DNA from 2 places in the Bacillus sp. MC1252 genome. Region 1 is predicted to be linked to the other one. Evidence: a T-box and tRNA genes for the amino acid it is inferred to sense, from the RefSeq annotation. Region 1 holds a T-box; the other holds one or more tRNA genes.
What was found. A T-box is a leader RNA that pairs with one kind of tRNA and senses whether it is charged. The one in region 1 lies ahead of glyQ (glycine--tRNA ligase subunit alpha), so its partner is inferred to be a tRNA-Gly.

Region 1 (16,080 bases):
TGGTAAAGGATTAGATTCAGGTACTGCGTTTGAAATTCTCTCGATTGATATCGCAGATGTTGATATCGGTAAGAACATTGGGGCTATTCTGCAAACAGACCAAGCAGAAGCAGACAAAAACATTGCACAGGCTAAAGCGGAAGAACGCCGCGCAATGGCTGTTGCACAAGAACAAGAAATGCGTGCGAAAGTTGAAGAAATGCGCGCGAAAGTAGTAGAAGCAGAGGCTGAAGTACCACTTGCAATGGCTGAAGCACTACGCGAAGGCAATATTGGCGTCATGGACTACATGAACATTAAGAATATCGATGCTGATACGGATATGAGAGATTCATTTGGTAAAATGACAAAAGGTCCATCTGATCATGAAAACAAATAAGCATCCTCTCACGCTTTAAGGAGGGAGCCCATTGGACATTCTATTTGAAAATCCGCTACTAATTGCGATTATCATCGGTATCATCTCTGCTGTCTTTGGGAAAATCGGCAAACAAGAGGAGAATGAACAAAAGAACCAGCAAAACAAGTCGGCTCCTCAGCGTAAGCCAATGCCCCAAAATCAGCAAACAAAACAAAAAAGTCCAGACCTCGTCGTGACGGACCAACTAGACGATTTTGGCGATGTACATGATCATGGCGGGATGAAGAAAAACACATCGCAGTCCTTACAAGATCGCTATACGGATACACTTGCTGAAATGGAAGAAAGAAAAAGCGAGTTAAACAAAGAGTTTCAATCGCTTGAAAGGCAGCTGACAAGGCCGAAAGCCTCAGCTGTGGAAATGAAGCCGCACATCATTGATAAGCTCAACCAAAACACTGTTGTTCAAGGCATGCTTCTTGGCGAAGTGTTTGGAGCGCCCCGCGCTAAAAAACCGCATCGAACGATGAAACGGCCATATAAAAGGTAAGAAGAAAGCTCCCTTGTAAAAGGGGGCTTTTTTTGCGTAAACGATGAACAGGCTGTTTTACGGGATTCATTAGCATGATATGAACCGCTGAGGAATAGGATGATATAGAGACTTTCTCATCAGTCTCACCATCTTTCAGTTTGATCTCATACACATGAGGTGGGAAGGGGTTCTTATTGAATGGGAAAAAGAAAAAATCGACTTAAAGCATGGCTGACAAGAACACTTGAAATCCCTCCGGACGTGATGATGGATCTTCCCCGTATTACGATGGTTGGCAGACTCCACATTTACATAGAGAACCATAAAGGGCTTTTACTTTTCAGTGATCAAGAGGTAAGGCTTATGCTCAAACAAGGACAATGCATTATTTCAGGGAAAGACTTTGTGATTAAAACGATTTTGCCAGAAGAGATCTTATTAGAAGGGAAAATCGATGAGGTCCGTTACATTGATTCTTAACTGACGGAGGGGAGAAGCGTGAAAAATAAATGGTTTGCCTATTTTATTGGCAGAGTGGAAGTGGAGATCAAAGGAAACGGCATTGAGCGGCTTATGAATGAGTGCACGAGACAGGGGATCACAATTTTTCAAGTGAGCCGCCGTCAGGACAGCGTGCGCTTATTTATTCGCTTATCAGATGTACATGCCTTTAGAAAATTACGTAGACATCATAAGGTGAAATGTTCATTTCATCAAAAGAAGGGTTTTCCATTTCTTCTTATGTGGTCAAGGAAGAATATTGGGTTCACCCTTGGGATTGTTTTCTTTCTGGTGACGATATTGGCTCTTTCAAACATGGTGTGGAAAATTGATATCACAGGTGCAAACCCAGAGACAGAGCATCAGATGAGAAAGCATTTAGACGACATTGGGGTACAAAAAGGCCGTTTTCAGTTTCTTATGGGGACACCTGAAAAAATTCAAAAATCCCTGACAACCAATATTAAAAGCATTACATGGGTCGGCGTTGAATTAAACGGTACGACATTTCAAATGAAAGTCGTTGAAAAAAATGAGCCTGAAAAAGAGAAATATACGAGTCCTCAGCACATCGTTGCTAAGAAAAAGGCCGTCATCACGAGGATGTATGTAGAAAAAGGAGAGCCGCTAGCCGCGGTCGATGAACATGTGAAAAAAGGGCAGATGCTCGTCTCAGGACTAATTGGCAGTGAAGATCAACAAAAAACGGTAGGAGCCAAAGCGAAAATCTATGGTGAAACATGGTATCGTTCTGAAGTTTCTGTCCCTCTTCGAACATCTTTTGACGTCTTTACGGGTAAAATGAAGACAAAGCACAAGCTCTCCGCATTTGGAGGTTCACTACCATTTTGGGGATTTTCCTTTAAAAAAGATGATTTTGAGCAGCCAAAAATAGAAACAGAAGAACATCCACTTCATTTCTTAAACTTCCAGCTGCCATTCTCCTATGAAAAGGAAATCACACGTGAAAGTGAAAAAATCAATCGAGAATACACAAATAAAGAAGCAGTTCAAGCAGGGATTAAAATAGGTAGAAAAGAATTAGAAGAGAAGCTAGGTCAAACAGGTGAGGTGAAAAGTGAAAAAGTTTTGCACGAGACAACAGGGAATGGTAAAGTTAAGTTAATCATCCTTTACCAAGTAATAGAAGATATTGTTCAACCAACACCTATTGTTCAGGGAGACTAGAGAATGACAGAACATTTACTTGAGATTCAACAAAAATTGGATAGCCCAAACGAAGCCATCGCTTTATTTGGCAATCAAGATGCTTATCTGAAACTGATGGAAAACGAGCTGAATGTCTCCATTATTACACGTGGAGAGAAAGTGTATGTTTCTGGTCAGGAAGCATCAAGAGATACAGTGAGCCAGTTGATTACATCTCTCTTACATCTCATCCGTAAAGGAATCGAGATTTCTGAACGGGATGTCGTCTATGCGATTAAAATGGCGCAAAAAAACAAGCTGAATTATTTTGAGAATATGTATGAAGATGAAATTACGAAAAATGCCAAAGGTAAGTCGATCAGGGTGAAAACGATCGGTCAGCGTGAATATGCTGCGGCGATGAAGAAAGATGACCTCGTCTTTGGGATTGGGCCTGCTGGTACAGGTAAAACGTATTTGGCAGTCGTTAATGCGGTACATGCTCTGAAAAATGGACATGTGAAACGGATTATCCTGACAAGACCAGCCGTTGAGGCAGGAGAGAGTCTTGGCTTTTTGCCAGGCGATCTAAAGGAAAAAGTAGATCCTTATTTAAGACCACTATATGATGCCTTGCATGATGTGCTTGGCAGTGATCATACGGAACGTTTAATTGAGCGCGGTGTCATTGAAATAGCGCCTCTCGCCTATATGAGAGGGCGGACGCTCGATGATGCATTTGTGATTTTAGATGAAGCGCAGAATACAACGCCAGCCCAAATGAAAATGTTTTTGACGAGACTAGGGTTTGGCTCTAAAATGGTCATTACAGGAGATATTACACAAATTGATCTGCCAAAGGGCATGCAGTCAGGCCTTGCGGCTGCAAAGGACATGCTTGCAGAGATCAAGGGCATCTCATTCATTGAATTAGACCAGACAGATGTGGTCAGACACCCGCTTGTGGCGAAGATCATTGGCGCATACGAAAAGCAAAAATGAACTGAGTGACCCGATCGTCTTCATCGGGTCATTTTGTTTCGATCGTGGTTTAAAGTAAAAAAGGAGGTACTTTCCTTGAGAAAGAATCAGAAAGGCAGTAAGCGCAAAAGACTGCTGTCTAAAAAAGAACCTCAGAAAATGGAGCGCTCACGTTATTTAAACGTTTTGCTATACGCTGGTTTAGCAGCCATTCTGTTCGTGGTGCTCTTCTTCCATGTAAAGCCTGAATCGCTCGACTTAGATTTGTTTTCAGTGAGCGAACAGACCATCTATTCTCCGTCAACCGTCGATGATCAAGAAGCGACAGAAGAAAAGAAGCAAGAAGCAACGGATCAAGTAGAAGATCAGTATACGCTCAAAAAAGCATATTCTGACAATCGTGTTGACCTCATCTCATCCCTCTTTGAAGCCATTAAAGAAGAGAAGAAAGCCGCTGATGAAAAAGAGAACCCGCCAACAGATCAAGAAATGGTCAAGCGTGTAAAAGAAAAACTCACAACAGATATGCAGGAAGCTGTTTCGGATCAATCCATCAAAGCACTGCTCCAAGCAAGTGACGAAAATCTCTCTTTTACTAAGGATTCCATCATCACAGTGGTGAATTCACTGATGAGTAAAGAAATCACAGCAGCTAAGTTACAAGATGAGAAAAAACAAGTGAAAACAGAGCTTGAAAACAATTCGATTCCTTCAAAATATTTAAATGCAGCGAAAGAAATCGGTGAATTTGCGATTATTCCAAACTATGTATTTGACCCAGTGGCAACAGAGAAGAAAAGGCAAGAAGCAGCTGATAATATTCAGCCGGTTCAAATCAAGCAAGGGCAAATTTTAGTGGAAGAAGGGGAACTGATCGACCGTGAAGTTTATCGCAAATTAGAGCTGACCGGCCTGTTAAACAGCTCAAATTTGTTTAAGCCTGTAAGCGGTCTTATGATATTGATCGGCCTTTTCTTAGCGGCGATTATTCACACATTAGAAACGAGGAAAAAATCGCTTGTCCATAAGAATAAATCGTTACTGCTTTACTCGCTTATTTTCACCATTATTTTAATCATCATGGAAGTATTCAGTCTCTTCCAGGAAACGAAATACACGACGATAGGCTATGTCGTGCCAGTTGCGCTTGGGACGATGCTGATCAAGCTGCTGATCAATGAGCGGTTAGCGATCTTCTCTGGCCTTGTATTTGCCCTTTGCGGAAGTATGATGTTTAATCAAGGAGTAACCGGCGTCTTTAACTATGTTATCTGTGCGTATTATCTCATTAGCGGGATGGCGGGCATTTTGTTTTTGAGAAAACATAACGCGAGATCGAAAATTTTGCAGGCAGGGCTTTTGGTGGCTTTGACGAATGTTCTTGTGGTTTTATCAATCACGCTGATCCAAAACTCCTCTCCGTCAGGACTTGAAATCGGTGTGAACCTCATGATGGCGATTGTGTCAGGGTTTGCATCAGCTATTTTGGTTATTGGGTTAATGCCTGTCTTTGAAAGCATGTTTGGCATTCTTTCGACAATGAAGCTGATTGAATTATCGAATCCAAATCATCCGCTGCTCAAAAAGATTTTAACAGAGACACCAGGTACATATCATCATAGTGTCATGGTGGCGAATTTAGCGGATGCTGCTTGTGAAGCAGTCGGCGCAAACGGGCTTTTAGCGAGGGTTGGCGCTTATTATCATGACATTGGGAAAACGAAAAGACCGCAATACTTTATTGAAAACCAAATGAACATTGATAATCCGCATGACAAGCTTTCCCCACAGCTGAGTAAAAATATTATTATTGCCCATACGACAGATGGTGCTGATATGCTGAGAGAAAAGAAGTTTCCTGAAGAGCTTGTCGATATTGCAGAACAGCACCACGGGAAATCTCTTTTAAAGTTCTTCTACTACAAAGCAAAAGAACGTGATGATCAGGTGACAGAAGAAGAATTTCGTTATCCTGGTCCAAAACCGCAATCAAAAGAAGCGGCGATCATTTCTGTGGCTGACAGCGTTGAAGCTGCGGTTCGGTCAATGCATAATCCAAATCCAGAGCGGATTGAAAAACTTGTCAAAGGCATTATTTCAGATAAAATGCAGGACGGGCAATTTAGTGAATGTGATCTGACATTTAAAGAATTAAATATTATTAGCCAAACGATTTGTACAACATTAAAGGGGATTTTCCATTCTCGGATTGAATATCCAGATGCCCCGAAACAGAAGGTGAAGTAAATGACATTGTTAATCGATTTAATAGATGAAACAGGACAAGTATCAAAAGAGCATCTTGAAGAAATGGAAAAGCTTCTTCAATTTGCTGCGGATGCCCTTGAGGTAAAAGATCAAGCGGAAGTATCAGTGTCGATCGTCTCGAATGAAGAAATTCATCAAATCAACAAAGAATACAGGGGAAAGGACGCACCAACAGATGTGATCTCCTTTGCACTTGAGGAAGAAGGAGAAGGTGAGATTGAGATCATTGGCGCGGGCGACATCCCGCCGGTACTCGGTGACATTATCATTAGTGTTGATCGAACGAAAGAGCAGGCAGAAGAATATGGACATTCCTTTATGAGAGAGCTTGGATTCTTAACGATTCATGGTTTCCTTCATTTACTTGGTTATGATCATATGACAGAGGAAGATGAGAAAGAAATGTTCGCCAAACAGACAAAAATTCTGGATGATTATGGCCTTTCGAGATCATCGTAAGAAACGCAGCCCGCTTGCCCGTTTTTTTCGGAGTTTTTATTATGCATTTAGAGGAATCTGGCGAACTTTCTTGAATGAACGGAATTTTCGATTTCATACAGTCGCAGCCATCATCGTGGTGATCTGCGGCTTTTGGTTTCACATTGAACCGGTCGAATGGATGATCGTGCTTCTTTTATGTGGGGGAATCTTTGCACTTGAACTTGTCAACACAGCCATTGAACATACAGTGGATCTTATGACAGAAGAAAAGCACCCGCTTGCAGAAAGAGCAAAGGACGCTGCAGCAGGCGCTGTTTGCGTTTACGCCGCGATTTCGGTTATGATTGGGTTGATGATCTTCCTGCCGAAGATCATGCAATAGAACAATATTACTATTTATTAACATTTTTAGAAATGGGCGTGAAAATGTCACGTGAATTATGTAAAATATAAATGTGACAGTGGGTCCATTTCTTCTGAAAGTGGGAACTAGGAATGAACAAACAAGAGTTGATTTCAGAAGCAATCAAAGCAAGAGATTTTGCATATGTACCCTATTCAAAATTCAAAGTCGGTGCAGCATTATTGTCGAATGATGGAAAAGTGTATGGCGGCTGCAACATTGAAAATGCAGCATATGGCATGTGTAATTGTGCGGAAAGAACAGCACTTTTTAAAGCTTATTCAGAAGGCATCACATCTTTTCAAATGCTTGCAGTAGTGGCTGATACAGATCGACCTGTTTCACCGTGCGGCGCATGCAGACAGGTCATTTCAGAGCTATGTGCACCTGATATGCCAGTGATCCTAACAAACTTAAAAGGACATATATACGAAACAACAGTAAACGAACTATTGCCAGGCGCATTTTCACCGGAGGATTTAAATGACTAACGAAAGCTTCAAATCAGGATTTGTATCAATTATTGGAAGACCAAATGTAGGTAAATCAACCTTTCTTAATCGTGTCATTGGACAAAAAATTGCCATTATGAGTGATAAGCCCCAAACGACGCGAAACAAAGTTCAAGGTGTCTTGACAACCAACACGTCACAAACGATTTTTATCGATACACCAGGCATTCATAAACCTAAGCATAAGCTAGGTGATTTTATGATGAGGGTGGCTCAAAATACACTGAAGGAAGTCGACCTGATCTTGTTTATGATCAACGCAAAGGAAGGTTATGGCAAAGGTGATGAATTCATCATTGAACGACTAAAGCAAACATCTACACCGGTGTTCCTTGTCGTCAATAAAATTGATCAAATTCACCCAGATGAACTGTTCCTTTTAATTGATGAATACCGCACACGTTATCCGTTTAAGGAAATTGTGCCAATTTCAGCTCTTGAGGGCAACAACATTGATACGCTTCTTCAGCAAATTGAAGGTTATCTTCCAGAGGGCCCTCAATTTTATCCAGCAGATCAAGTAACAGATCATCCAGAGCGGTTTATTATTTCTGAATTAATTCGTGAAAAAGTGCTGCATTTAACGAGAGAAGAGATTCCTCACAGTATTGCGGTTGCGATCGAATCAATTAAGCCAGATGAAAATGGCAAGATCCATGTGGCGGCGACCATTGTCGTAGAACGTGATTCACAAAAAGGGATCGTTATTGGTAAACGAGGCAGCTTATTAAAAGAAGTGGGACAAAAAGCGCGCAGAGATATTGAAGCACTTCTAGGCTCAAAAGTATACCTGGAGCTTTGGGTAAAAGTTCAGAAGGACTGGCGTAATAAATCCACTCACTTGCGTGACTTCGGATTTAGAGAAGACGAATATTAAAAATCGCTGCATTTGTCATAAAATCTGACAATGGTGCGGTTCGATTAGTAAAAATTGTTTATCATGAAATGGAGGTAGCCTGGTCAAGATAAAGTTAATATGTTGGATGTAGCGTTGCTGCTTCTAATAAAGAAAGGTGGGGTTTTTATGTTGAATTTTACATGGAACGTATTTTCACAAACAGGAAGCGTTGACACGTATCTGCTTTTCAAAGAGTTAGAAAAGGAGAACCTGGAAAGACCCGATGTACTTGAAGAAGAGATAGCACGATTTGATTTTCCAATCTTATAATTCTTGACCCCCTCCAACGCTCGGAGTGTAGACAAATGCTCATTAAAAGTGAAGGAATCGTTCTTAGAACAACAGATTATGGCGAAACAAACAAAATTGTCACGCTGCTCACTAGAGAGCATGGGAAAATTGGTGTGATGGCAAGAGGTGCTAAAAAATCAAACAGCCGCCTGTCAGCCATAAGCCAGCCGTTTTTATACGGAACCTTCCTTATCCAATCATCAACAGGACTTGGAACGCTCCAGCAAGGTGAAATGATCGAAAGCATGCGGGCCATCCGGGAAGATTTATTTCTGACTGCATATGCCGCATATATGACAGAATTACTCGATAAAGGAACGGAGGAAAAGAAGCCAAACCCTTATTTGTTTGAGCTCCTTCTTCAATCTTTACGTCATCTCAATGAAGGCACAGATGCTGATATTATTTTATTTATTGTAGAGGTTAAAATGTTATCAGTGATGGGGATGAAGCCTGAACTGGATCAATGTGTACACTGCGGTCAAAAAGAAGGGCAGTTCCATTTCTCGATTAGAGATAACGGATTTATTTGCCAAAATTGCTTTTCTAAAGATCCATATAAACTGCCCTTATCCCCAGCAGCTGCAAGACTGCTTCGTTTGTTTCATTATTTTGATTTATCAAGGCTTGGTCAAGTTGACGTGAAACCGCAGACTAAACAAGAAATTCGTCAAGTGCTGGATCACTACTATGACGAGTATTCAGGCCTTTATTTAAAATCAAAAAAATTCATGAATCAGATGGAATCCATGAAAAAGCTAATGGGTGAAGAAAACAAAAGTTGACATCTTCCATGACTTTTTGTAAGATCATCTAAGATAAAATATGTTGCATTGACAGAAAGAAGTACTTACGTATAATCCATAAAAGCGACCTTAGGACGGTGTAAGCTAAGGATGGAGGCGTAACGAAAGGCATTCTTGAGCAACGTAAAACAAAGCGGCTGGGTGCTACGACACCAGCAAATAGGGTGGAACCGCGGGAAAAACTCTCGTCCCTATGTTTGCAAGGAACCTTGTGAGCATAGAGACGGGAGTTTTTGTGTTCTCTTATGAGGTTCTAGTCCCCACCCGCCATACATAGCGGATGGTGTAGAAAAGACGGAGGTGCGATCATTGAATATTCAAGACATGATTTTGACGCTGCAAAAGCATTGGTCAAATGAAGGCTGCGTATTAATGCAAGCGTATGACACAGAAAAAGGTGCTGGAACGATGAGTCCATACACGTTCCTGCGAAGCATCGGACCAGAGCCGTGGAAGGTAGCGTATGTAGAGCCTTCTAGACGCCCGGCTGATGGCAGATATGGAGAAAATCCAAATAGATTGTATCAGCATCATCAATTTCAAGTGATCATTAAGCCATCACCTGACAATATTCAAGAACTGTATCTTGAATCATTGAAGGCGCTTGGCATTGACCCGTTGAAACATGATATTCGTTTTGTTGAAGACAACTGGGAAAATCCATCTCTTGGCTGTGCAGGGCTCGGCTGGGAAGTCTGGCTTGATGGCATGGAAATTACGCAATTTACGTATTTTCAGCAAGTCGGCGGCTTAGAATGTAAGCCAGTTTCTGTTGAAATCACATACGGTATTGAACGTCTTGCCTCTTACATCCAAGACAAAGAAAATGTCTTTGACCTTGAATGGACAGACGGATTTACTGTAAGAGATTTATTCTTAATGGCTGAATATGAGCACTCTGTTTATACATTTGAAACATCTAATACTGACATGCTGTTCGATTTATTTACAACCTATGAGAAAGAAGCACATAGCCAAATGGACAAAGGACTTGTTCACCCGGCATACGATTATGTACTCAAATGTTCTCATACATTTAACTTGCTCGACGCAAAGGGCGCTATATCTGTCACTGAGCGAACCGGCTATATTGGAAGAGTACGTCAGTTAGCGCGAAAAGTGGCTAAAACGTATTACGAAGAACGAGAAAAACTTGGATTCCCTATGTTGAAAGAGGAGGCGGCTTCTCATGAATAAACAAGATGTATTACTCGAAATCGGCTTAGAAGAGATGCCGGCTCGTTTCATGCCAGAGAGCACAAAGCAGCTAGGTGAGAAAGTAAAAGCTTGGTTTGAAACGCAAAATATTTCATTCGAAGATGCTGTTTTATTCAATTCACCAAGACGCCTTGCTGTGCTTGTCAAAGGTGTCGCAGAAAAACAAGAAGACATCAAAGAAGAAGCAAAAGGCCCAGCTAAAAAGATTGCTCAAGACGCTGAAGGCAATTGGACAAAAGCGGCTGAGGGCTTTGCCCGCGGACAAGGCGCTTCAACAGAGGATCTCTATTTCAAAGAGATCAAAGGTGTGGATTATGTCCATGTCCAAAAGTTCCAAGAAGGAAAGCAAGTCAAAGACCTTCTCCCAGCGCTAGGTGAGATTGCCGCTTCATTAAGCTTTCCAAAGAACATGAGATGGGGAAGCGAAGATTTACGCTATATCCGTCCGATTAAATGGATTGTTTGCTTATTCGGGCAAGAGATCGTACCCGTTGAAATTGCAGGCGTAAAAAGCGGACGGGAGACAAGAGGACATCGCTTCCTCGGTACGACAGCCAGCATTGACTCACCTGCTTCTTATGAGCAAACATTACACGATCAATTTGTCATTGCAGATGCAGGTAAAAGAAAGCAATGGATTACTGAGCAGCTAAATGCCCTTTCTTCAGAAAAAGGCTGGGTCATTCCAGTTGATCCTGAACTTCTAGAGGAAGTCAACGATCTTGTTGAATACCCAACAGTGTTGTTTGGTTCCTTTGAAGAAGAGTTCCTTGCATTGCCGGAAGAAGTATTGGTCACGACAATGAAAGAGCATCAGCGCTATTTCCCTGTGAAAAATGAGCAAGGAGAATTGCTGCCTCATTTTATTACGGTCAGAAACGGAAACAGTGAGGCGCTGGAAAATGTCGCAAGAGGAAACGAAAAAGTACTTCGTGCGCGTTTATCAGATGCTGCATTCTTCTATAAAGAAGACGAAAAACTAGTCATTGAAGACAATATTAAAAAGCTTGATAAGGTTGTATTTCATGAGAAGCTTGGAACAATTGGTGACAAGCTGAAGAGAGTGACAGATATTGCGACCCGCCTAGCAGCGCATGTCAGCACAGATGACGAAACAACAAAACGTGTCGCAAGAGCAGCAAGTATTTCTAAGTTTGACCTTGTGACTCAAATGGTCTATGAATTCCCAGAATTACAAGGAATCATGGGTGAGAAATATGCAAAAGCACTTGGCGAACACGAAGAAGTCGCAAAGAGCATAAACGAACACTACATGCCGCGTTTTGCCGGTGACAAGGCGCCTTCGACTCTGATTGGTGCGATTGTCGCAGTAGCGGATAAACTAGATTCTATTTGTTCGTTCTTTTCAATTGATGTGATTCCAACGGGTTCTCAAGATCCTTATGGACTCAGAAGACAAGCGAGCGGTATCGTTCAAATCCTGCTCGACCGTCATTGGAATATTTCATTTAAAGAGCTGTTAGCACTTGCTCAAGTAGAGGCAGAACATGAAGCTGCTCTGATTGAGTTTTTGACGCAGCGTTTAAAATATGTCCTCCAAGCAGAGCATATCCGTCATGATGTGGCCGATGCAGTGCTTGATGTTGAAAATATTGAGCCTTATGCGGTCGTGAAAAAAGCAGCTGTTCTTGAAGAGAGCGTGAAACAAGAAAGCTTCAAAGAAACGGCTGAGGCACTTGGCCGCGTCATTTCAATCAGTAAAAAAGGGGAAGATGTAGAGATTCAGCCTGCACTGTTTGAAAATGAGCACGAGCAAAAGCTATTTGAGGCGTATCAGCAAGTAGAGAAAGCTGTTAAGGGACATGTGGCAGCAGGAGAATACAACTTAGCACTTGAGGCGTTAAATACCTTAAAAGCGCCGATTGTTCATTATTTCGATCACACAATGGTTCATGCGGATGATGAAAAACTGAAGCAAAATCGTTTGGCACAGATGGTCAAGCTAGCTAAAGTCATTCAATCATTTGCGAATATGAACAATTTAATTGTAAAATAAATACCTAAGAACGGTTGCCTTTTGAGAAGGGCAATCGTTTTTTACTCATTTAATTCACGGTTTTTGAGCGGATTTTTGTTTCATTCGGACAAAGATGCGCTATAATATGATGAGTTATGAAAATGATATACATAAAGTAAAGATTCGCTCTCTCTATTTAAAGGTGGTGAGTACAATCGAGTTAAATAAACGGCAAGAGCAGATTTTACAGATTGTCAAAGAGAATGGTCCGATCACTGGAGAGCATATCGCCGATCGGCTGAACTTAACAAGGGCTACCCTCAGACCGGATTTAGCCATTTTAACAATGTCTGGATTTTTAGAAGCAAGGCCAAGGGTCGGCTACTTTTTTACAGGAAAAACAGGCACGCAGCTTCTGGCAGATAAGCTGAAAAAACTCCAAGTGAAAGATTTCCAATCCATTCCAGTGGTGATACATGAGAATGTTTCGGTTTATGATGCGATTTGTACGATGTTTTTAGAGGATGTGGGCACATTATTCGTTGTGGACGATCACTCTATTTTAACAGGCGTGTTATCAAGAAAAGACCTCCTTCGAGCAAGTATTGGAAAACAAGAGCTTCCATCTATACCTGTCCATATTATTATGACAAGAATGCCGAACATCACCGTTTGCCGCAAGGAAGATTTCATTATGGATGTGGCCAAGCACTTGATTGAAAAGCAAATAGACGCACTTCCTGTCATAAAAGAAACGGATAAAGGCTTTGAAGTTGTCGGCAGAATTACGAAAACAAACATGACGAAAATACTTGTTAGCTTATCGGAGAATGAAATTATCTAATTACAGAAGACTGCGAGGGGATGTTATGAGTAATCGCGTAATTTTTGTTGTATCAGATTCAGTAGGAGAAACCGCAGAGCTCGTGGTCAAAGCGGCACTTAGCCAATTTGATGGCGGTTCATCAGACCATTCAAATATTAGAAGAATCCCATATGTTGAGGATATCGGTACGATTAAAGAAGTCATTTCACTGGCGAAAGCAGATAACGGGATCGTCTGCTTTACTCTCGTTGTGCCAGAAATGCGTCAATTTTTAATAGAAGAGGCAGAAGCAAACGGAGTCGTTTACTATGACATCATTGGTCCACTTATTGATAAAATGGAGACCGCATATGGAAATGAAGCGAAACATGAGCCGGGTCGTGTACGTCAATTAGATGAGGACTATTTTAAAAAAGTAGAAGCCATTGAGTTCGCTGTAAAGTATGATGATGGCAGAGATCCAAGAGGCATTCTAAAAGCTGATATTGTGCTCATTGGTGTATCACGCACGTCCAAGACACCGCTTTCTCAATATTTGGCGCATAAGCGGCTGAAGGTAGCGAACGTTCCGATTGTTCCTGAAGTAGATCCGCCAGAAGAGTTATTCTCAGTTGATCCAAAGAAATGCATTGGCCTGAAAATTAGTCCAGACAAACTCAATCATATTCGTAAAGAACGTTTAAAATCTCTAGGTTTAAATGATCGAGCAATTTATGCGAACATCGAGCGGATTAAAGAGGAACTAGAGTATTTTGAAAAAGTGGTTGACCGAATTAACTGTCAAGTTGTCGATGTATCGAATAAAGCAGTTGAGGAAACGGCGAATGTCATTCATCAAATGCTGACCAAAAGAGGTTCCGAATAAACTCAGGATGCTCCTCCTGGGTTTTTCCTATGGTGGGAAACGGGTAAACAAAAATAATGGCATATTTGCTGCATTTGTATTATAATAAAAAATTGTGATAAAATGATTGATTTTAGGTTTAAGTTAAGTCAAGAACGAATAAACTAATATTGGCAGAAGTCAAGTGATTCTGAACATAACTTTTCGACAAAATGAGTTTTACTGTTGATTGCTTTATGGGGGAAAAGTATGGTCTTTTTGCTTCTTTAAAGCAGGAATAAGGTGGAGGGATGGAGAATTAGTCACCTGAATGAACGTAAAAGAGAGAGGACGATTTATGTCGATGCAGATGCTTGTCCTGTAAAAGACGAAATCCTTTCTGTCGCATCTCAGTTTCAAGTACCTGTGACTTTCATTGCTTCATATGAGCATTTTCAAACCAAAAGATCACCACTTGAAGATTGGCGGTTTGTAGATACACATAAGGAAGCAGCGGATTTAGTCATTGCGAACTCAGCTGCCGCACATGATATTGTCGTCACCCAAGATATTGGTCTTGCCTCCTTACTGCTTCCAAGACATGTCATTGTTCTGTCTGAAAGAGGACGGATGTACACAAACGAAACAATTGATTTTGATTTGGAACGCAGGCATGTTTCCAGCAAACAGCGAAGAAAAGGTATATACGGAAAAGGTCCCAAAAAGCTTTTGGAAGAGGATAAAAAGCGATTTATTACGCAACTACAAAAAATCCTGTCGAATCATGAAGGATTTTTGAATTAAAAGGCGAATAATGTACGACGGAGTGTTATTAGGATGAGCAAACGTATACCAGATGAACTTTTGGAGCAGATCCAAAAAAACGCAGACATTGTCGAAGTGATTGGAGAATACGTACAGCTTAGAAAACAAGGTCGAAATTACTTCGGTCTTTGTCCATTCCATGGTGAAAATACTCCTTCATTCTCTGTTTCAGCAGATAAGCAAATCTTCCATTGTTTTGGCTGTGGTGCTGGAGGTAATGTGTTTTCGTTCCTCAGACAAATGGAAGGCTACTCATTTATTGAAGCCGTTTCACATGTTGCTGATAAGTACCATATTGATTTGCCTGATCATGTAGCGAATGCTCAGATCAGTTCCTCTCAGCAAGAGGATACAGCAAATCATAAAATGATTGAGGCACATGAGCTTCTTAAGAAATTTTACCACCATTTGCTGGTAAATACAAAGGAAGGTCAAAACGCACTCGATTATTTACGGTCCAGAGGCTTTACGGATGAAACAATTGCCAAGTTTGAGATCGGGTATGCTCTTGACTCTTGGGATTTCATGACCAAGTTTTTAGAAAAACGAGGGTTTGATCCTATGATGATGGAGAAAGCTGGTCTTTTGATTCAACGAGAAAACGGCACAGGCTTTTTTGATCGTTTTAGGGATCGTGTCATGTTTCCAATTCATGATCATCACGGGACGGTCGTCGCTTTTTCCGGAAGATCACTTGGTAATCAGCAGCCTAAGTATATGAATAGTCCTGAAACGCCACTTTTTCATAAAAGTAAGCTGCTCTATCACTTTCATGACGCGCGTATGCATATTAGAAAACGCGAACGGGCGGTCCTTTTCGAAGGATTTGCTGACGTCATCTCAGCTGTCACATCTGGTGTTGGCGAAAGTGTTGCAACAATGGGTACGTCTTTAACAGAAGAGCACGTTAAACTGCTCAGACGGAACGTAGAAGAGATCATCCTCTGTTATGACTCTGACACGGCCGGATATGAAGCGACCATGAAAGCGTCAGATTTGCTTGGAAAAAGAGGATGTAAAGTTCGCGTTGCCATGATACCAGATGGACTCGATCCAGATGATTACATTCGTAAATATGGCGGCGAGAAATTTAGGAATGACATCATAGATGCAAGTGTGACATTAATGACATTTAAGATGAATTTTTTCCGAAGAGGAAAGAATTTATCAGACGAAGGAGACCGTCTTGCTTATATGAAGCAAGTTCTCCGAGAAATCAGCCGGTTAAACGGCTCCTTGGAACAAGAGATTTACATGAAACAGCTTG
Region 2 (16,080 bases), 1.3 Mb from region 1:
AACCATTGAAGTCTAGGAAGGACGAGTACCGGAGCGGAGCGAATTTGACATTCGTGAGCACCGTCACGCAGGACTGACACCGAATGCGAGGGTTTGTCTACACGCTGAAAGCACACAGGCGTGTGCTTTTTTCTGTTTCTTTAAGACTGGCTTTTTGCAATCGCCTGCTCAAGATCTGCAAGGATGTCTTCAATCGCTTCTGTTCCAACAGATAAACGAATGAGTTCTGGTGTGACGCCTGTCGCTTTTTGCTCTGCTTCACTTAATTGTTGATGTGTCGTGCTGGCAGGATGAATGATCAGTGATTTAGAGTCGCCCACGTTTGCAAGATGTGAGAAAAGCTGCACGGAATCAATGAGCTTTTTACCTGCTTCTCGTCCACCTTTAATACCGAATGTGAGGATCGCACCTTGTCCTTTTGGTAAATATGTTTGAGCCAGCTCATAGGATTCATGGCCTTCAAGACCAGGGTAGCTTACCCACTCTACAAGAGGGTGATCCTGTAAAAATTGCGCTGTTTTTAACGCATTTTCACTATGCCGCTCAAGACGTAAATGCAATGTTTCTAAGCCTTGAAGAAGCAAAAATGAGTTAAAAGGTGACAGTGCTGCGCCTAAATCACGTAAGAGCTGTACACGTGCTTTTGTGATATAGGCCGCTTCTCCAATCGCTTCAGTATACGTGAGACCATGATAACTTGGATCTGGTTCAGTCAGCCCTTTGAACTTATCACTGTCAGCCCAAGGAAACCCGCCGCTATCGACGATGACACCGCCAATTGATGTGCCATGTCCGCCAATGAATTTCGTCGCTGAGTGGACGACAATGTCTGCGCCAAACTCGATAGGTCTTAATAAATAGGGGCTGGCGAGCGTATTGTCCACAATAAGCGGAATATGGTGTTTGTGTGCAATGGCTGAGACGGCTTCAATATGTAAAATGTCGCCTTTTGGATTCCCGATGCTTTCTGCATACACTGCTTTTGTTTTATCCGTAATCGCTGCTTCAAGTTCTTCAAGATTGGATGAATCGACAAATTTCACTGTAATCCCGAGCTTTTTTAGGGTATGAGCAAACAGATTGTAGGTGCCTCCATAAAGACTGCTGGAGGATACAATTTCGTCCCCGGCTCCTGCAATGTTTAAAATAGAGTACGTAGTGGCTGCTTGTCCAGAAGAGACAGCAAGTGCACCAATTCCACCTTCAAGCTCAGCGATCCTTTTTTCAAATACGTCGTTTGTAGGGTTCATAATACGTGAATAAATATTTCCAGGTTCCTGCAGTCCGAATAAATTCGCCGCATGCTCACTATCCCTAAAACCGAAAGAGCTTGTTTGATAAATAGGCACGGCTCTTGAATAGGTTGCTGAATCAAGTTCCTGACCTGCATGAATGGCTTTTGTTTCTAAACGAAATTGAAGTTCTTCTGACATGTGTGTATCCTCCTTTTGTTAGATAAAACCAACTACTTTGATAAGAAATATTTAATAAGACTATAAATCTTGTTTCATGCTTGGTCAATCATTTTTTAGATAAATCTGAAAAAACAATAAATATAGTTGACAGGTCGGAATAATATGTATCAACATAAGCATACTGAAAACATCACCAAGAATGGCTGATCGGTCAACCGAAGGCTCTATCACTCAAGCATGAGTGAAGGGCCTTTTTTTATTTTAATCAGAAGGGAAGATGAACTTGGAAAAAAGAAAAAAATACAGAAAACATATGGATCTCACACTAGACATTTTGATTGAGCAGAACAAATATGAGATTTACAGCAATCAAGAAAGAACGAATAGAAGCGATTTACGATCGAATTGATGAAAAGCATATAAGGTCAAAATAACTTTTTTAGGTTAAGGGACTTACTGTGTATATGTCTGATGACAACAGGGATCGAGGTTTCATTGACAATTTCAATTATGATTGCTGGTGAAATCATTGGGAACAATAATTTTTCTGATAGAGCCTCTGCCGCAATTTTCTCAGAAATATAGAAAAAGTATAGTAGTCACTTCTAGACTGCTGTTCTTTTTTCATCGAAAGGAAGCGAGTCATATGTTGTGTCCTGCTGAAGCAGGTAAGGGCTTTTTTCCCAAGGCGCTTTCTTGTATATACATATTTTCGGTGACAAGAGAAGAAGGAAAATATGCCCACTCTTTTGTCGGAATTATCAGTAAATATTTCATAATTGGTGACATAACGACATGAAATCAGGACTTTTATATCTGATATATCGGGGGAATTCTTTCTATCTCACAAAAATGAAAGAACATATAGAAGAGATGATGAAAATGAACTATTTGAAAAAAAGTAGAAAAAAGATGGAATTATTGCCATTATATGGGTTTTGTAGGTATTGTGTTGTGGTAAAAACTAGTGAAAAAGAGAGGGTTCATCCAGTTGGGAGTGAATAATTGAATAAAAAGTCACGTTTTAATCGAAAATGCGTTCGGTCAAAAATGGGATCTTCTGTTGATGTTTGGAGTGTGACGCCTATGATACGATCATCATAAGCTGGGAGGTGAAAAGTATGACTTATGCAGCGCCGCAAGTTGACTATTCCACTATGGAACCTGCTATTATGGACCAAGCTTGGTTCTTAGTATTTGTTGCAGTCCTTCTTGGATTGGGAGCAACAGTTGTTCTAGGAGCAGCAGTTTGGTGTTTAGCAAACGGCAAGGGTAGCTTTACAGGAGCCGTTCAGTGGGAAAGTGGCTTAAAAGTCCAAATTGAATGTAAGTAGCTATACTTAGGATTCATCTTTTTACTTCTATGATATGACACCAGGGCTAAACCGTCTGTGGCGGGCGGTTTAGCCTGATCTGTTTTTTAAAGAATATGCAGACACTTGGAGGTTATATGTTTACGATCGAGAATTTAACCAAGACGTATAAAAATAATGTGACTGCTGTCAATGATTTTCATTTAAAGGTTGCCCCTCATCAAATCGTTGCTGTTGCTGGACCGAATGGATCTGGTAAAACAACGATGATTAATTGTATACTCGGCATCATTAAGCATACAAAAGGAACGATTCACTTGCAGGAGGTCACAAATGATGACCCATCCTTTAAAAAACAAGTAGCCTATATTCCAGATGACCTGCTGCTCCCTGAAGCATTGACTGGTGCTGAATATTTAGATTTTGTTTCTTCTATGTATGAATGTAAAACAATTCATAGAAGAAATCAACTAATTGAACTGTTTGATATGGACTCGGCTTTATCAAGACCGATCGAAACGTATTCACATGGTATGAAAAAAAAGACACAGCTCATTGCCGCCTTTATGCTTGATAGTCAATTGGTGATCATGGATGAGCCCTTTAGAGGACTTGATATTGAAGCGGTTATAAACACAAAGAAACTGATGAAGCGTTATGCCGAGAACCATGGTGCAATCTTGCTTTCAACGCATGATATGCTTTCAGCGGAAGAGCTGTGCCACAAAATCGCCATTATTTCTAAGGGAAATAAAATGGATGAAGGAACAGTCTCAGCCTTAAAGGAAAAGTATCAATCAAGCACACTGGAACAGGTGTTTCTGAAAGCTTCAATGTTAAGTGATAGGGGTGCACATTTTGATGAAATCATTAATCATTTCTAAAATGATGCTTAAAATGTGGCAGCAGGAGATGTATAAGCTCTTTGATACTCAAACGAAGCGAATCATTGTGGTCTTATTCTTTTTGTTTGCAGTCACAATGGGGGCCATCATTGGATATAGTTTTACTGGTGTCTTTATGAAGGCTTTCTTAAATGGAGATGAACGTTCACTTGGATTATTGGTTGTGTCGATGGCGATCAATGCATCTATTTTTACAAGCTTGTTATTTGTTCTGATCAAGGTCAGAACGCCTGAACAAGACCGGTTTTCTATGCAGCTCAGCTGGTTCCCGCTCTCTACCTTTCAGAAAAGTCTTGGATACTTCATTCCGATGGTGATAGTGGTGGCAGGGCTTGTTTTATTTTTTATCGGTATCCTGCTTTTACCTAACTTTATTGCCCAGGGAATCGGAATTTTCTTTATCTTTACTTTCTTTTTGATGGTGATTTTGCAATCGCTTTTTGTCTTCATGCTGCTGCAGCTCATTTATAACATTACCTATTTGCTCGTTCTAAAATTAAAATTACCGTTGCAAAAATTTGCAGCGATCTTTGTTTTATTGGCACTGGTTGTGGCGTATGGATTGACGCATTTTGATATCAGCCAAATTCAGCAATCATATATTCAGTTTGATTATCATTTAATGTATTTTACAGCACCGTTTTTCCTTGCAGCACAAGGGATGTCTCCAGAAGGGGTAAACTATGCAATTTTGATTCTGTTCATCCTTTTATCAGCGGGCGGCGCATTTCTTTCTCTTGCGATGATGCCGATTATGGCAGAGAAAAAAGCGTTAACCTTTTTAAACAAATTGCCGTTCTCTTCTTCAAAAAAATGGTCACTTATTGTAAAGGAAATCAAATCACAGGTGCGAAATGAAGAAAACATTTTAAACTTTCTCATTCTTCTCATTGTGATCTTATTCGTCCGTTATCAGTTTGGATTCCGGTTTGAAGAAGAAGCGTTTTTTGTTCTATGTGCTCTTGCTGGATTAACAGCCTTTAATTCATTTGGCAATGATAAACGTATGCTAGGGATGTATAAAACATTTGGCCTAATGTCGTGGGAAGTGGCTCTGTATAAGTTTATTGGACTTCTGCTCGTTGGTGTGATGCAGATTGCTTTATTCATGCTGACAACACTGACGCTTCCTGATCAGATTTGGAACGTATTGATTGGGGCCGCTGTGTTATGCAATGCTACTGCGCTCTTTTATGTGGTAGGTATTTTACTTCCTCTTGATCGGAACAATCCATACACAGGCATTTTTTCATTTGGAGCACTTATTTTACTTATGATTCCAATTGTTTTTATTGGAAACTATGTCATAGGGGAGTCGAGTCAAACGCTTCAGTGGCTGCTTGTGGCTGCTTTTGAGGGTCTGCTCATCTTTGCCATATACAAAGGTTTTTCATGGAGGTATTCACATGATTCAACTTCTTAACAGTAAGCTAAAGATTGAGCGGGTACCGGCTCTTGGGCCTTATGTGACCTTACAAAAGAGGCATCTCACTGATACGCAGTATGGAAGCACACTCCCGATTAATGAAAGTGCCTATCATATGTTAACGAAAGTGGACGGCAAGAGGACAGAAGCGAGTATTACAGCAGAGCTAGCCGATTTGTTTCAGGTCGATGAGTCTGTCATTGCTCGTGATTTTTATCAGCTGATGATGGGGCTGAATCAGCATCATTTGCTGTCTATTCATTATCAATCACCATATCGGATTGTCACAGCCTGCTGTCAATTTTTTAAGCAGTATCAAGTAAAGATGAAGGAACGATTTGATTGCACAGGCCACTCATTTCTTCAAATATTGGGGACGGCCTTGCTTATGGTGACGCGTAAAATCATCTTTTTCTGGGTGCTTTTCATGGTCATGGCAGGCATCGCCTTTTTATTCATCCCTGATCCATCGATTGCAGCCATTGCGATTTATTTTTCCATTATTTATTTCGGATTAATTACCGGGACGGCCTTGCATGAGGCAGCACATGGTTATGCACATCGGAAGTTTGCGGGACGGGATGGTCCTCAAGGTTTTTTTGCGAGTGATATGATGTCTGTGAAATTTGTGAGACCTGTATTAGATCCATTTCAGAAAAAGCAGGTATGGATTACGCTGCTTGGACCGCTTCTCCCTGGTGTGATTGGGGCAGCTGGAATCATTGTGACCGTATTATTTCTGAAAGAAAATCCAATTTCGACAGGTTTTTTTATTTTTTCAATTACGTATTTTATTCAATTACTCTATCTTCTTCCGTTTATGGGGGATGGTAAATCCATTATGAAGCAGCTATTGCTTCGTGGAATGGGAGGACAACGATCATGAACGTTCAGGCAATGAAACAAGGTGCTATAGTTGGTGGTTTCCTAGGATTCTTAGGCTTTCCGATGCTGACAATTGGTGTACTGTTCTATCATTTATTTCAATCAAAAACAAATGATGCATTATTATTTAACAGTCTCGCTTTTGAGATGGAAGGTTCGTCAGCGTTTACTTTTCAGATCAAGCCAAACTTTTTTATTTATATGATTGTGATTTTTGCAGCGAGTTTTCTCATTGTGGCATTGCTGTCGGCAATGAAACAGAAAAAAGCGAAAGATTAGGAGAATTTTCCTAATCTTTTTTTGTATGCTCAACCAAATTTTAGTATAATAAAGAATGAAAAATATTAAAGGGGATATCAATGATTAAAAAATGGAGCATACTTTTGTTCACTGTTTTTCTATTAGCAGGATGCGGTGAGAAGGCCGAAGAAACAACAACGACAGTGAAGACAGTATCTAAAAAAGAAACAGAACCCGTATCTAAGGATCAAGTAACAATTGAAAAAATGAAACTGACAAAGAAAGAAGAAAGCTTACTAGATGCCACAACCACTAATGAAATGGTGGCTCTTACCCTAAAGGGATTAACGAAGAAGAATAAGAGTATCACTTTTATTGGGAGTCATTACAAAAATGGTCGATTAGTTGATAAGGAAGCATCATCTGCCACCTTTGTTTTACATCAGGATGGAACCGATCAAACGATGAATGTGCTCTTACAACTGAATCATCAGAAAGATATATACGAATCACAATTTAGTATTTGGTCAGACAGAAAGAATGATGGAATGATAAAAGCGACTTCAAGCTTTCCATTCAAAGTAGGTGACTATGTTTTTTCTGCACAATCTGAATCTGTCAAAGTGGCTTCAGGAGAAAAAGCACTAATTGCGTATACAGCTGCAATGGGGAAAGATGGGAATTTACCAATGCTTGAGGCAATCGAAAAGAACCCAGAGAAAGCGTTGAAGAATATGTCACATGCATACTTGTTTTATGTCCAGCTAGATAAATAACTATCTTAATATATATGGAGAATATGAAGTTTTTTGACGAAAAATCTTCATATTCTCTTGACGAATTGTTAAGAAAGTTGTAACATAATAAAAGTCAACGCAATGACGTTGCTTTTAAAAGATTGATGCGGGTGTAGTTTAGTGGTAAAACCTCAGCCTTCCAAGCTGATGTCGTGAGTTCGATTCTCATCACCCGCTCCAATACATAATTTTGTTTATAACGCAGTATTTCGTTTCTTAGATAAACGAAGTGTTGCGTTTTTTATTATGTCAGTATAATGTGAAAAAGCACTGTCAGCTACAGTGCTTTTTCAATGAGTTCATATTTGCTTTCTCCACCATGTATTTGTATAAACATCTTCGTCAAGGATTGTATAAGAGCTTCACTCTTTTCCCGGGAAATAGATGGCGGGAAAAGGATGATTTGAAGAATGTTCTTTGTGTCTTGAGAAATTTGTGCTTTACTTGCTTGAGAAAATAACCCTTTAAGTCCCGTTTCGTCCTGCCATTCGATGTGACCAGCATCATTTTTTGCAAGTGAAAGTGGCTCTTTTAGGCGATCGGCATCTAATGTCAGGATGGGCAAGAAATATTTTAATGAGAAAAATATCGACAAATCCTGTACGGAATTGGTCGAGTCAATAAATTGTTCCTTTTGAATATCAGAAAGAAGTGGAAGGAAAGGAATGTCTTCTATAAGCTCAGTCCATTCTTTGATCGCAGGTACTTCTTTCAAGGCTTTATCTTCGTATTCAAAAAACAAAGACTCTTGAAACAGGCGTAATCGACCTTTTAACATTTGAGGTGATTTACCGACTTCAATATGTGAATATTCAATCTGTCCAACATGGATAGACGGGCTTTGAGGATAAGGAATTTCCATATGTATCTTCACAGTGACTCACTCCAATCGGTCATGATACACTCGTATTATACTGAAAACAACAGAAGAAACAAAGAAAGGAGGTTTGCAAGGTGATTCATGTTGGAGAATTAAAAGAAGAATTGATTCAATATGCGAAAGAAATTGGTGTCGATAAAATTCGATTTGCAAGTGCTGATACATTTGATTCATTAAAGGACCGCCTGATCTTACATGAATCGTTAGGGTATTTGTCCGGCTTTGAAGAGCCTGATATCGAAAAACGAACAAACCCTTCTTTGCTGCTTCCAAAGGCCAAATCAATTGTTGCAATAGCGCTCGCGTATCCTTCCAAAATGAAAGATGCCCCTCGAAGTACAAAGGATGCAAGAAGAGGAATCTTTTGCAGGGCTTCTTGGGGAACGGATTATCATGTTGTATTGAAAAAAAAGCTTGATATGCTCGAGGAATTCTTGCGGAGCAAGCATGTCGATATACGAACAAAATCAATGGTGGATACAGGGGAACTGTCTGATCGTGCTGTAGCAGAACGCGCTGGCATTGGTTTTAGTGCAAAGAACTGTATGATTATCACACCAGAGTTCGGCTCTTATGTGTACTTGGCTGAAATGATTACAAATGTTCCATTTGAACCGGATGAGAAAATTGAAGACCAGTGCGGGACGTGCAATAAATGTGTGGATTCGTGTCCAACAGGTGCGCTTGTGAATCCAGGACAGCTGAATTCTCAAAGGTGCATTTCGTTTTTAACTCAGACAAAAGGGTTTTTACCTGACGAGTTCCGTTCGAAAATAGGGAACCGCTTGTATGGGTGTGATACGTGCCAAATAGTTTGCCCGATCAATAAAGGAAAAGACTTTCATCTGCATCCTGAAATGGAGCCGGACCCTGAAATTGCAAAGCCGCTTTTAAAGCCGCTCCTTACGATCAGCAATCGTGAGTTTAAGGAAAAATACGGTCATGTATCAGGATCATGGCGGGGGAAAAAGCCCATTCAGCGGAATGCGATTTTGGCACTCGCTCACTTTAAAGACGCATCTGCCTTACCAGTTTTGATTGAATTGATGCACAAGGATCCAAGGCCGGTCATTCGAGGCACGGCCGCTTGGGCCATTGGCAAAATTGGCGACGTGCAGCAGCTTTCAGAGCTGGAAAAAGCTCTTGAGCGGGAAAGTGATGAAGAAGCGAAACAAGAGATGATCAAAGGGATTGAGCTATTACAGACACCTTTAAATACTAAATAACATCCCTATGAACATAGAATGTACCAAACAGAGGTTTTAAAAAAAGTTTTGGTGGTGTCTGTGTGAAACAATTATTAGCGCAAACGTTAGAAGACAGGCTGGCGTATTTATTAAATGACAGTGCGATCAAACAGCCGCAGCTCATGTCTGATGTGGAAGCAGTAGAACGAAAAAAGGAGCTTTTTGCTAGAAGACAGGTTGAGATTGTGAAGGCAAAGGCAAAAACAAAGCTTCTAGATTCAACAATTCAGGATGATGGGGCTCAGCATGTGCAATATCTTGCTCATCTCACTTATGTCTGTAAGGATGTAGACGATTCTTTTTATTTGGAGGAACAGGTTGAAAAAAGAGAAGCGTTTCTTTATAACGACATGCTTGTCAAAGATCGCATGATGCAGGAGGAACGGCAAAAGGAGGAGCGGGTGGATGAGCGCTTCCAGAACGAGGAACAATTCGGGAGAGCCTTTCACTATGATCGGCGGGCAGCCGTGCAATATGCGGAGACGTACTGGAATAAACGGAATCCAGCCTACAAGAATTTTGAAGATAACTGTACAAATTTTATTTCACAATGCTTGAAAGCAGGGAATGCGCCAACGAGAGGGTATCCGAATCGCGGGTCTGGCTGGTGGGTGCGTCCACATACGTGGAGCTACAGCTGGACGGTGGCTCATTCGATGAAAAACTATTTAGCGAATTCTAAAGCAGGCTTAAGGGCAAAGAAGCTAAAAGAAGCGCAGGAGCTTCAAATTGGTGATGTCATTTGCTACGATTTCGAGGGTGATGGAAGGTATAATCATACAACCATTGTTGTTGATCATGATAAAGGCGGAATGCCTCTTGTGAATGCACAGACGTATGACAGCCGCATGCGGTTTTGGTCATATGAGGATTCAACTGCCTATACACCAGCTATTCGTTATACGTTTTTTCACATTTTGGACGATGCCGCAAAGGATAGTTAATGGTATAATGTTGAGCGGAAAAGAAAATTAGAGGTGAACTTTTTTGGGACTTCATGTCGTTTTATATCAACCAGAGATTCCAGCTAATACTGGAAATATTGCGCGTACATGTGCAGCAACAAATACAACACTTCATCTGATTCGTCCGCTTGGTTTTTCGACAGATGACAAAATGCTGAAGCGTGCTGGACTCGATTATTGGAAGTATGCCAATGTGGTCTATCATGATTCACTCGATGAATTGTTTGAGGCCCATCCGAAGGGGCAATTCTTCTATATCACAAAGTTTGGCCAAAAGCCGCATACAACGTTTGATTACTCTCAGTTAGATGAAGACTATTTCTTCGTCTTTGGCAGAGAGACAAGTGGGTTGCCGAAAGATTTGATTGAACGAAATATGGACCGCTGTCTTCGTTTACCGATGACAGAGCATGTTCGTTCGCTTAATCTATCGAATACAGCAGCGATCCTTGTTTATGAGGCACTTCGCCAGCAGCAATATCGAGATCTCATATAAGATCATGATGAAAGCCGAGATACCCATCTCGGCTTTTTTATGTGGTGATGAAAAATATGACTTATTTATACTTTTTGTACATGTTGAAAATAGATATGATGATAGATTGCATTTTCAAAAATGATGAATCCATTAGGAGGAATAATGAGATGAAAAAACTACTGATTACTAGTGCCGTTATCTCAGCTATTTTAATGGGGATCGTTCCAGTCAGTATCCCAGGTCTTTCTCAGACGCAGGAAATAGGAGCAGCGCAATGATCTAAAGGAATTGGCGGGCGTACCTATATCAATAGTAATGGATCTATATTGGTCACAAAAATTCAACTTCCTTCCACGATGAGTGTGTCTAAAGGGGCAGCTTATATTTATTCTGGATTCACAGGATCAAAAGAAGCGGATATTGGTCTTCAATACAGTCCAACCTATAATGTATGGAAACCTACGATGAAGGTAGGAACAAATAATCAAGAAACATATATCGAAGAACATAGTAATTTTACGTATACAAAAGGATTTAAGCCTGGAAGTACTGTTCAAATGACCATTTATAAAAATTTGAATGGACATACAAGAGCGACTTTCTGGGGGACAAACAATGTTGGTTATACAGGGCGCATTATCACAGAAATTCAAAACTCAAACATTATCTCTGTGACCAAATGGAAATTACTTTCGACGGTTGCAGTGACTGACGATATTTATCGGAAAGATATTCGGGCAAACTTCTCTACTCGTTTTACTGATATCACATTAGATAATTGAGCAGTCACACTGGTGATAGATACGCAACTTTACTTCGATTCAGGTGTCAGGTAATACAGTGAATATGCAAGTGCTGAAAACAATGAACTAAATGAAAAAAGGATGTTCCGCTAATGGAACATCCTTTTTTTCATTTACCAGGCTTGCCTTCGTAGCCAGCTGTGAAAATGGATACTAAAAACGTAATGATGACGCCCATCATAATGACCGTTCTCATATAAGCTCCCCCTTATCCCTTTGTTCCTGTCCGCTGCCTGTTTCATATGATGTGAAGTTCGCCTTGAAAAGCAGGAGAAGAAGATCATTTTTCTCCTGTTTTTCCTTTATTATGAAGGGTCTTGCGGATGGTTGTCAATTCAGTTTGCCAATTCGTCATTTTGAAGAACGAAAGCATGTAATAGGACGCCTGCGCATAGATTGTAAAACAGTATCTGATTACTAGCTTCAATCTTGAAAGAGGAGGTTCATATGGATATTTTAAAGAAAATTGAACAGCACAGAGAAGAAGAGCAGCGTCTCAAATGGGAAGGCACATTCAGCGATTATTTAGACATTATTAAGGAAAATCCACTTGTCGCTCAATCTGCTCATTCTCGCGTTTATCATATGATTAAAGACAGCGGGATTGAAGAGGAGAATGGGGTCAGAACCTACAAATTTTTTGATCAGGAGCTTTTTGGATTAGAGGAATCACTGGAAAGGCTAGTGGAGGAATATTTTCATCCTGCTGCAAAGCGATTAGATGTGCGGAAGCGTATTTTATTATTGATGGGACCGGTAAGCGGCGGGAAATCGACGCTTGTAACAAGGCTGAAAAGAGGACTCGAAGCCTATTCCTTGACAGACAATGGCGCAGTCTATGCGATCAAAGGCTGTCCCATGCATGAAGACCCGCTTCATCTCATTCCGCAAAATCTGCGGGAGGATTTCTATAGAGAATATGGTATTCGTGTGCAGGGGAATTTGTCGCCTCTGAATATGATGAGACTGGAAGAGGAATATGGCGGCAGAATTGAGGATGTAAGGGTTGAGCGGATTTTTTTCTCAGAGGATAAACGGACCGGCATTGGTACCTTCAGCCCGTCTGATCCGAAATCTCAGGACATTGCCGATTTAACAGGCAGCATCGATTTTTCAACCATTGCTGAATTTGGATCAGAGTCAGACCCTCGTGCATACCGGTTTGATGGAGAACTCAATAAAGCAAACCGCGGGATGATGGAGTTTCAGGAGATGTTAAAGTGTGATGAGAAATTTCTGTGGCACCTTCTTTCATTAACGCAGGAAGGAAATTTTAAGGCAGGCCGATTTGCCTTGATTAGTGCGGATGAATTGATTGTCGCTCATACGAATGAAACCGAGTACCGGTCGTTTATTTCAAATAAGAAGAACGAGGCCCTTCATTCAAGAATTATTGTGATGCCGATTCCTTATAATTTAAAGGTGACAGAGGAAGAACGGATTTATCATAAAATGATTTCAGAAAGTGATGTTTCAGACGTTCATATTGCACCGCATACGCTGAAGGTGGCAGCGATGTTCTCTATTTTGACGAGACTCAAAGAGCCAAAGCGTTCTGATATTGATTTGGTGAAAAAAATGCGTCTGTATGATGGGGAAAGTGTCGAAGGCTTTCAATCTGCTGACATAGATGAGATGAAAAAGGAATTTCATGACGAAGGGATGAGCGGAATTGACCCGCGTTATGTGATCAACCGAATTTCATCCACCATTATTCGAAAGAATATGGAATCGATCAATGCACTGGATGTGCTTCGTTCCTTAAAAGAAGGGCTTGATCAGCATCCATCCATTTCAAGTGAAGATCGGGAGCGTTATTTGAATTTTATTTCTGTCGCGCGAAAAGAGTATGACGATATTGCGAAGAAAGAAGTTCAAAAGGCATTTGTGTATTCGTATGAGGAGTCTGCGAAAACACTAATGGATAATTACTTAGATAATGTCGAAGCTTACTGCAATAAAAACAAGCTGCGTGATCCGTTAACTGGTGAAGAAATGAATCCTGATGAAAAGCTTATGCGCTCAATTGAGGAACAGATCGGTATTTCTGAAAATGCCAAAAAGGCATTCCGAGAAGAAATTCTCATTCGTATTTCGGCTTATGCGAGAAAGGGCAAGCGTTTTGATTATAATTCTCATGAGAGATTACGAGAGGCGATTCAGAAGAAGTTATTTGCCGATCTAAAAGATGTGGTCAAAATTACGACATCGACGAAGACACCAGATGAACAGCAGCTGAAAAAGGTAAATGAGGTAGTGGCTAGATTGATTGATGAGCATGGCTATAATTCAACAAGTGCAAATGAACTCTTAAAATATGTAGGCAGTCTTCTGAATCGTTAATAAATGAAGGAGGCATTATTGGCGCACATCCGCACCGGTAATGTCTTTTTTAGAAATGATCGTCATCTTGGATGACGGCAGCATACGATAAAGGAATCGATAGTTAGAAGAATTGCGTAAACAGGTGAGGAGGGGGATGGATGTCCCGGCAAGAAAAAAGTCAGTTTATTGTTTCTCAGGAAGACTGGTCCCTCCATCGAAAAGGCTTTGACGACCAGCAGCGTCATCAGAAAAAAGTCAAAGAGGCGATTAAAAACAATTTGCCGGATCTTGTCACAGAGGAAAGCATCATCATGTCTAATGGAAAAGATGTTGTCAAAATTCCGATTCGTTCATTAGATGAATATAAAATTCGGTACAACTACGACAAGAATAAGCATGTGGGTCAAGGGGATGGAGACAGCCAGGTTGGTGATGTTGTCGCGCGTGATGGATCAGACAGTAAGCAAGGGCAAGGGAAGAGGCAAGGTGCTGGAGATCAAGCAGGTGAGGATTATTACGAAGCAGAAGTTTCATTAATGGATCTGGAGGAAGCGCTGTTTCGTGAACTAGAACTGCCAAACCTGAAACAAAAGGAGCTTGACGACATCATTGTCGAGCAAATTGAATTCAACGATATTCGCAAAACGGGCTTAACAGGAAATATCCATAAAAAACGAACGATGCTGTCCGCATTTAAACGAAATGCGATGACGGGAAGTCCTTCCTTTTATCCAATCTACCCAGAGGATATTAAATATAAAACGTGGAATGAAGTGACCAAACCAGAGTCGAAAGCCGTCGTTTTGGCGATGATGGATACGAGCGGAAGTATGGGACTTTGGGAAAAATATATGGCGAGGAGTTTTTTCTTTTGGATGACACGTTTCTTACGGACAAAGTATGAGACGGTTGATATTGAATTTATTGCCCACCATACGGAGGCGAAGGTTGTAGAAGAGGAACACTTCTTCTCACGGGGTGAGAGCGGGGGGACCATTTGCTCGTCTGTCTATCGAAAGGCACTAGAGCTCATAGACGAACGATATCCGCCGTCACGATATAATATTTATCCTTTCCATTTTTCTGATGGTGACAATCTGACCTCAGACAATGCGCGGTGTGTGAAGCTTGTTCAAGAGATTATGAAAAAAGCCAACTTATTCTGTTATGGTGAAGTGAATCAATACAACCGGCACTCTACGTTAATGTCAGCATATAAGCATATTCAGGATGAGAAATTTAAGCATTATATTTTAAAGCAAAAATCAGACGTTTTTCTCGCATTAAAAAAATTTTTTCAGCAGGAAGAAGTTCTTTCTTAAATAGCACATTTGAAAAAACCTTTCAGCATAAGGGCTGAAAGGTTTTTTTTGTGGAAAAGGAAGGGATCACCAGAAAAAAAGTAAAACTTTCTCTTTGACATTTCAATTTACATTTATTAATATTTAATCTTGTTAAATATAAGTTTTTCAAAAAAGATGCCGATCGTCTTTTCTTCTTTTTCTGCTCTTTGCTCATGAGTGAACAATAAGTATAAATGGGCTGCACACCATTTTTCAGCGGAGTAGATGAAGGGGAAATGTCAGCTTTATGAGCTTGTTTCATATTCTGTCAGATGATGGGCATTCTAAGCTTGCTAAAGCAGATGACACTATATTTTTATACATGAAAGGAGAAACAAAACATGAACAGAGGGCGTTTATTACTAACGAATATTATTGGCCTTATTGTGATTCTTGCTATTATTGCCGGAGGTGCTTATTACTACTACGAAAGCACAAACTTTGTAAAAACAGACGAGGCAAAAGTGACAGGTGATATGTATCAAATTACAGCACCAGCAGCTGGACAAATCAAAGGCTGGGATATCAATGAAGGTGACGAAGTGCAAAAAGACAGCACAGTTGCAAAAGTTGAAGGGGAAGCAAAAACAAACATTAAAGCAGTAGCTGATGGCACATTAGTCAAAAAAGAAGTACAAAACAATCAGCAAGTGCAGCCAGGTACAGTTCTTGGTGAAACAATTGACCTAAGCAAGCTTTATATCACAGCAAATATCAAAGAAACAGACATTAAGAACATTGAAAAAGGTGACAAAGTCGACATCGTGGTAGATGGTGATTCTGATACAACATTTGAAGGAACTGTTGAACAAATTGGTTATGCGACAAACTCAACATTCAACATGCTGCCAGCAACAAATTCAAGTGGTAACTATACAAAAGTGACACAAAAAGTAGCAGTCAAAATTTCAATTAAAAACCCATCTGACAAAGTACTTCCAGGTATGAATGCTTCTGTCAAAATTTCATCTTAATGATGATTGATATTAAAAAATGAAAGGAGGTTGTCTGAGATGGCAAATCAACCTGCAGCGACAAAACAGGGAACAGGCTCCTTG

Region 2: it has a tRNA-Gly gene. The T-box ahead of glyQ (glycine--tRNA ligase subunit alpha) is inferred to sense a tRNA for this amino acid. The anticodon was not compared.

The regions. Positions count from the first base shown of each region.
Region 1 covers NZ_CM166369.1:2,236,825-2,252,904, reverse strand. The annotation lists gene floA (flotillin-like protein FloA) at 1-379, shown strand, start outside; gene ACYH0L_RS11480 (hypothetical protein) at 411-911, shown strand; gene yqfC (sporulation protein YqfC) at 1,092-1,373, shown strand; gene yqfD (sporulation protein YqfD) at 1,392-2,582, shown strand; gene ACYH0L_RS11465 (PhoH family protein) at 2,586-3,545, shown strand; gene ACYH0L_RS11460 (HD family phosphohydrolase) at 3,660-5,771, shown strand; gene ybeY (rRNA maturation RNase YbeY) at 5,772-6,251, shown strand; gene ACYH0L_RS11450 (diacylglycerol kinase family protein) at 6,229-6,615, shown strand; gene ACYH0L_RS11445 (cytidine deaminase) at 6,729-7,127, shown strand; gene era (GTPase Era) at 7,120-8,025, shown strand; gene ACYH0L_RS11435 (YqzL family protein) at 8,173-8,316, shown strand; gene recO (DNA repair protein RecO) at 8,352-9,122, shown strand; T-box leader at 9,162-9,339, shown strand; gene glyQ (glycine--tRNA ligase subunit alpha) at 9,453-10,340, shown strand; gene glyS (glycine--tRNA ligase subunit beta) at 10,333-12,378, shown strand; gene ccpN (transcriptional regulator CcpN) at 12,545-13,183, shown strand; gene ACYH0L_RS11410 (pyruvate, water dikinase regulatory protein) at 13,209-14,030, shown strand; gene ACYH0L_RS11405 (YaiI/YqxD family protein) at 14,292-14,792, shown strand; gene dnaG (DNA primase) at 14,826-16,080, shown strand, end outside.
Region 2 covers NZ_CM166369.1:894,125-910,204, forward strand. The annotation lists gene ACYH0L_RS04445 (homocysteine synthase) at 141-1,433, opposite strand; gene ACYH0L_RS04450 (hypothetical protein) at 2,537-2,749, shown strand; gene ACYH0L_RS04455 (ABC transporter ATP-binding protein) at 2,866-3,612, shown strand; gene ACYH0L_RS04460 (hypothetical protein) at 3,590-5,056, shown strand; gene ACYH0L_RS04465 (PqqD family protein) at 5,040-5,945, shown strand; gene ACYH0L_RS04470 (hypothetical protein) at 5,942-6,223, shown strand; gene ACYH0L_RS04475 (hypothetical protein) at 6,304-6,960, shown strand; tRNA gene ACYH0L_RS04480 (tRNA-Gly) at 7,088-7,161, shown strand; gene ACYH0L_RS04485 (hypothetical protein) at 7,259-7,855, opposite strand; gene queG (tRNA epoxyqueuosine(34) reductase QueG) at 7,939-9,087, shown strand; gene ACYH0L_RS04495 (amidase domain-containing protein) at 9,150-10,052, shown strand; gene trmL (tRNA (uridine(34)/cytosine(34)/5-carboxymethylaminomethyluridine(34)-2'-O)-methyltransferase TrmL) at 10,096-10,569, shown strand; partial or broken gene ACYH0L_RS04505 (YrpD family protein) at 10,719-11,424, shown strand; gene ACYH0L_RS04510 (PrkA family serine protein kinase) at 11,802-13,697, shown strand; gene yhbH (sporulation protein YhbH) at 13,838-15,001, shown strand; gene ACYH0L_RS04520 (biotin/lipoyl-containing protein) at 15,364-15,996, shown strand; gene ACYH0L_RS04525 (DHA2 family efflux MFS transporter permease subunit) at 16,036-16,080, shown strand, end outside.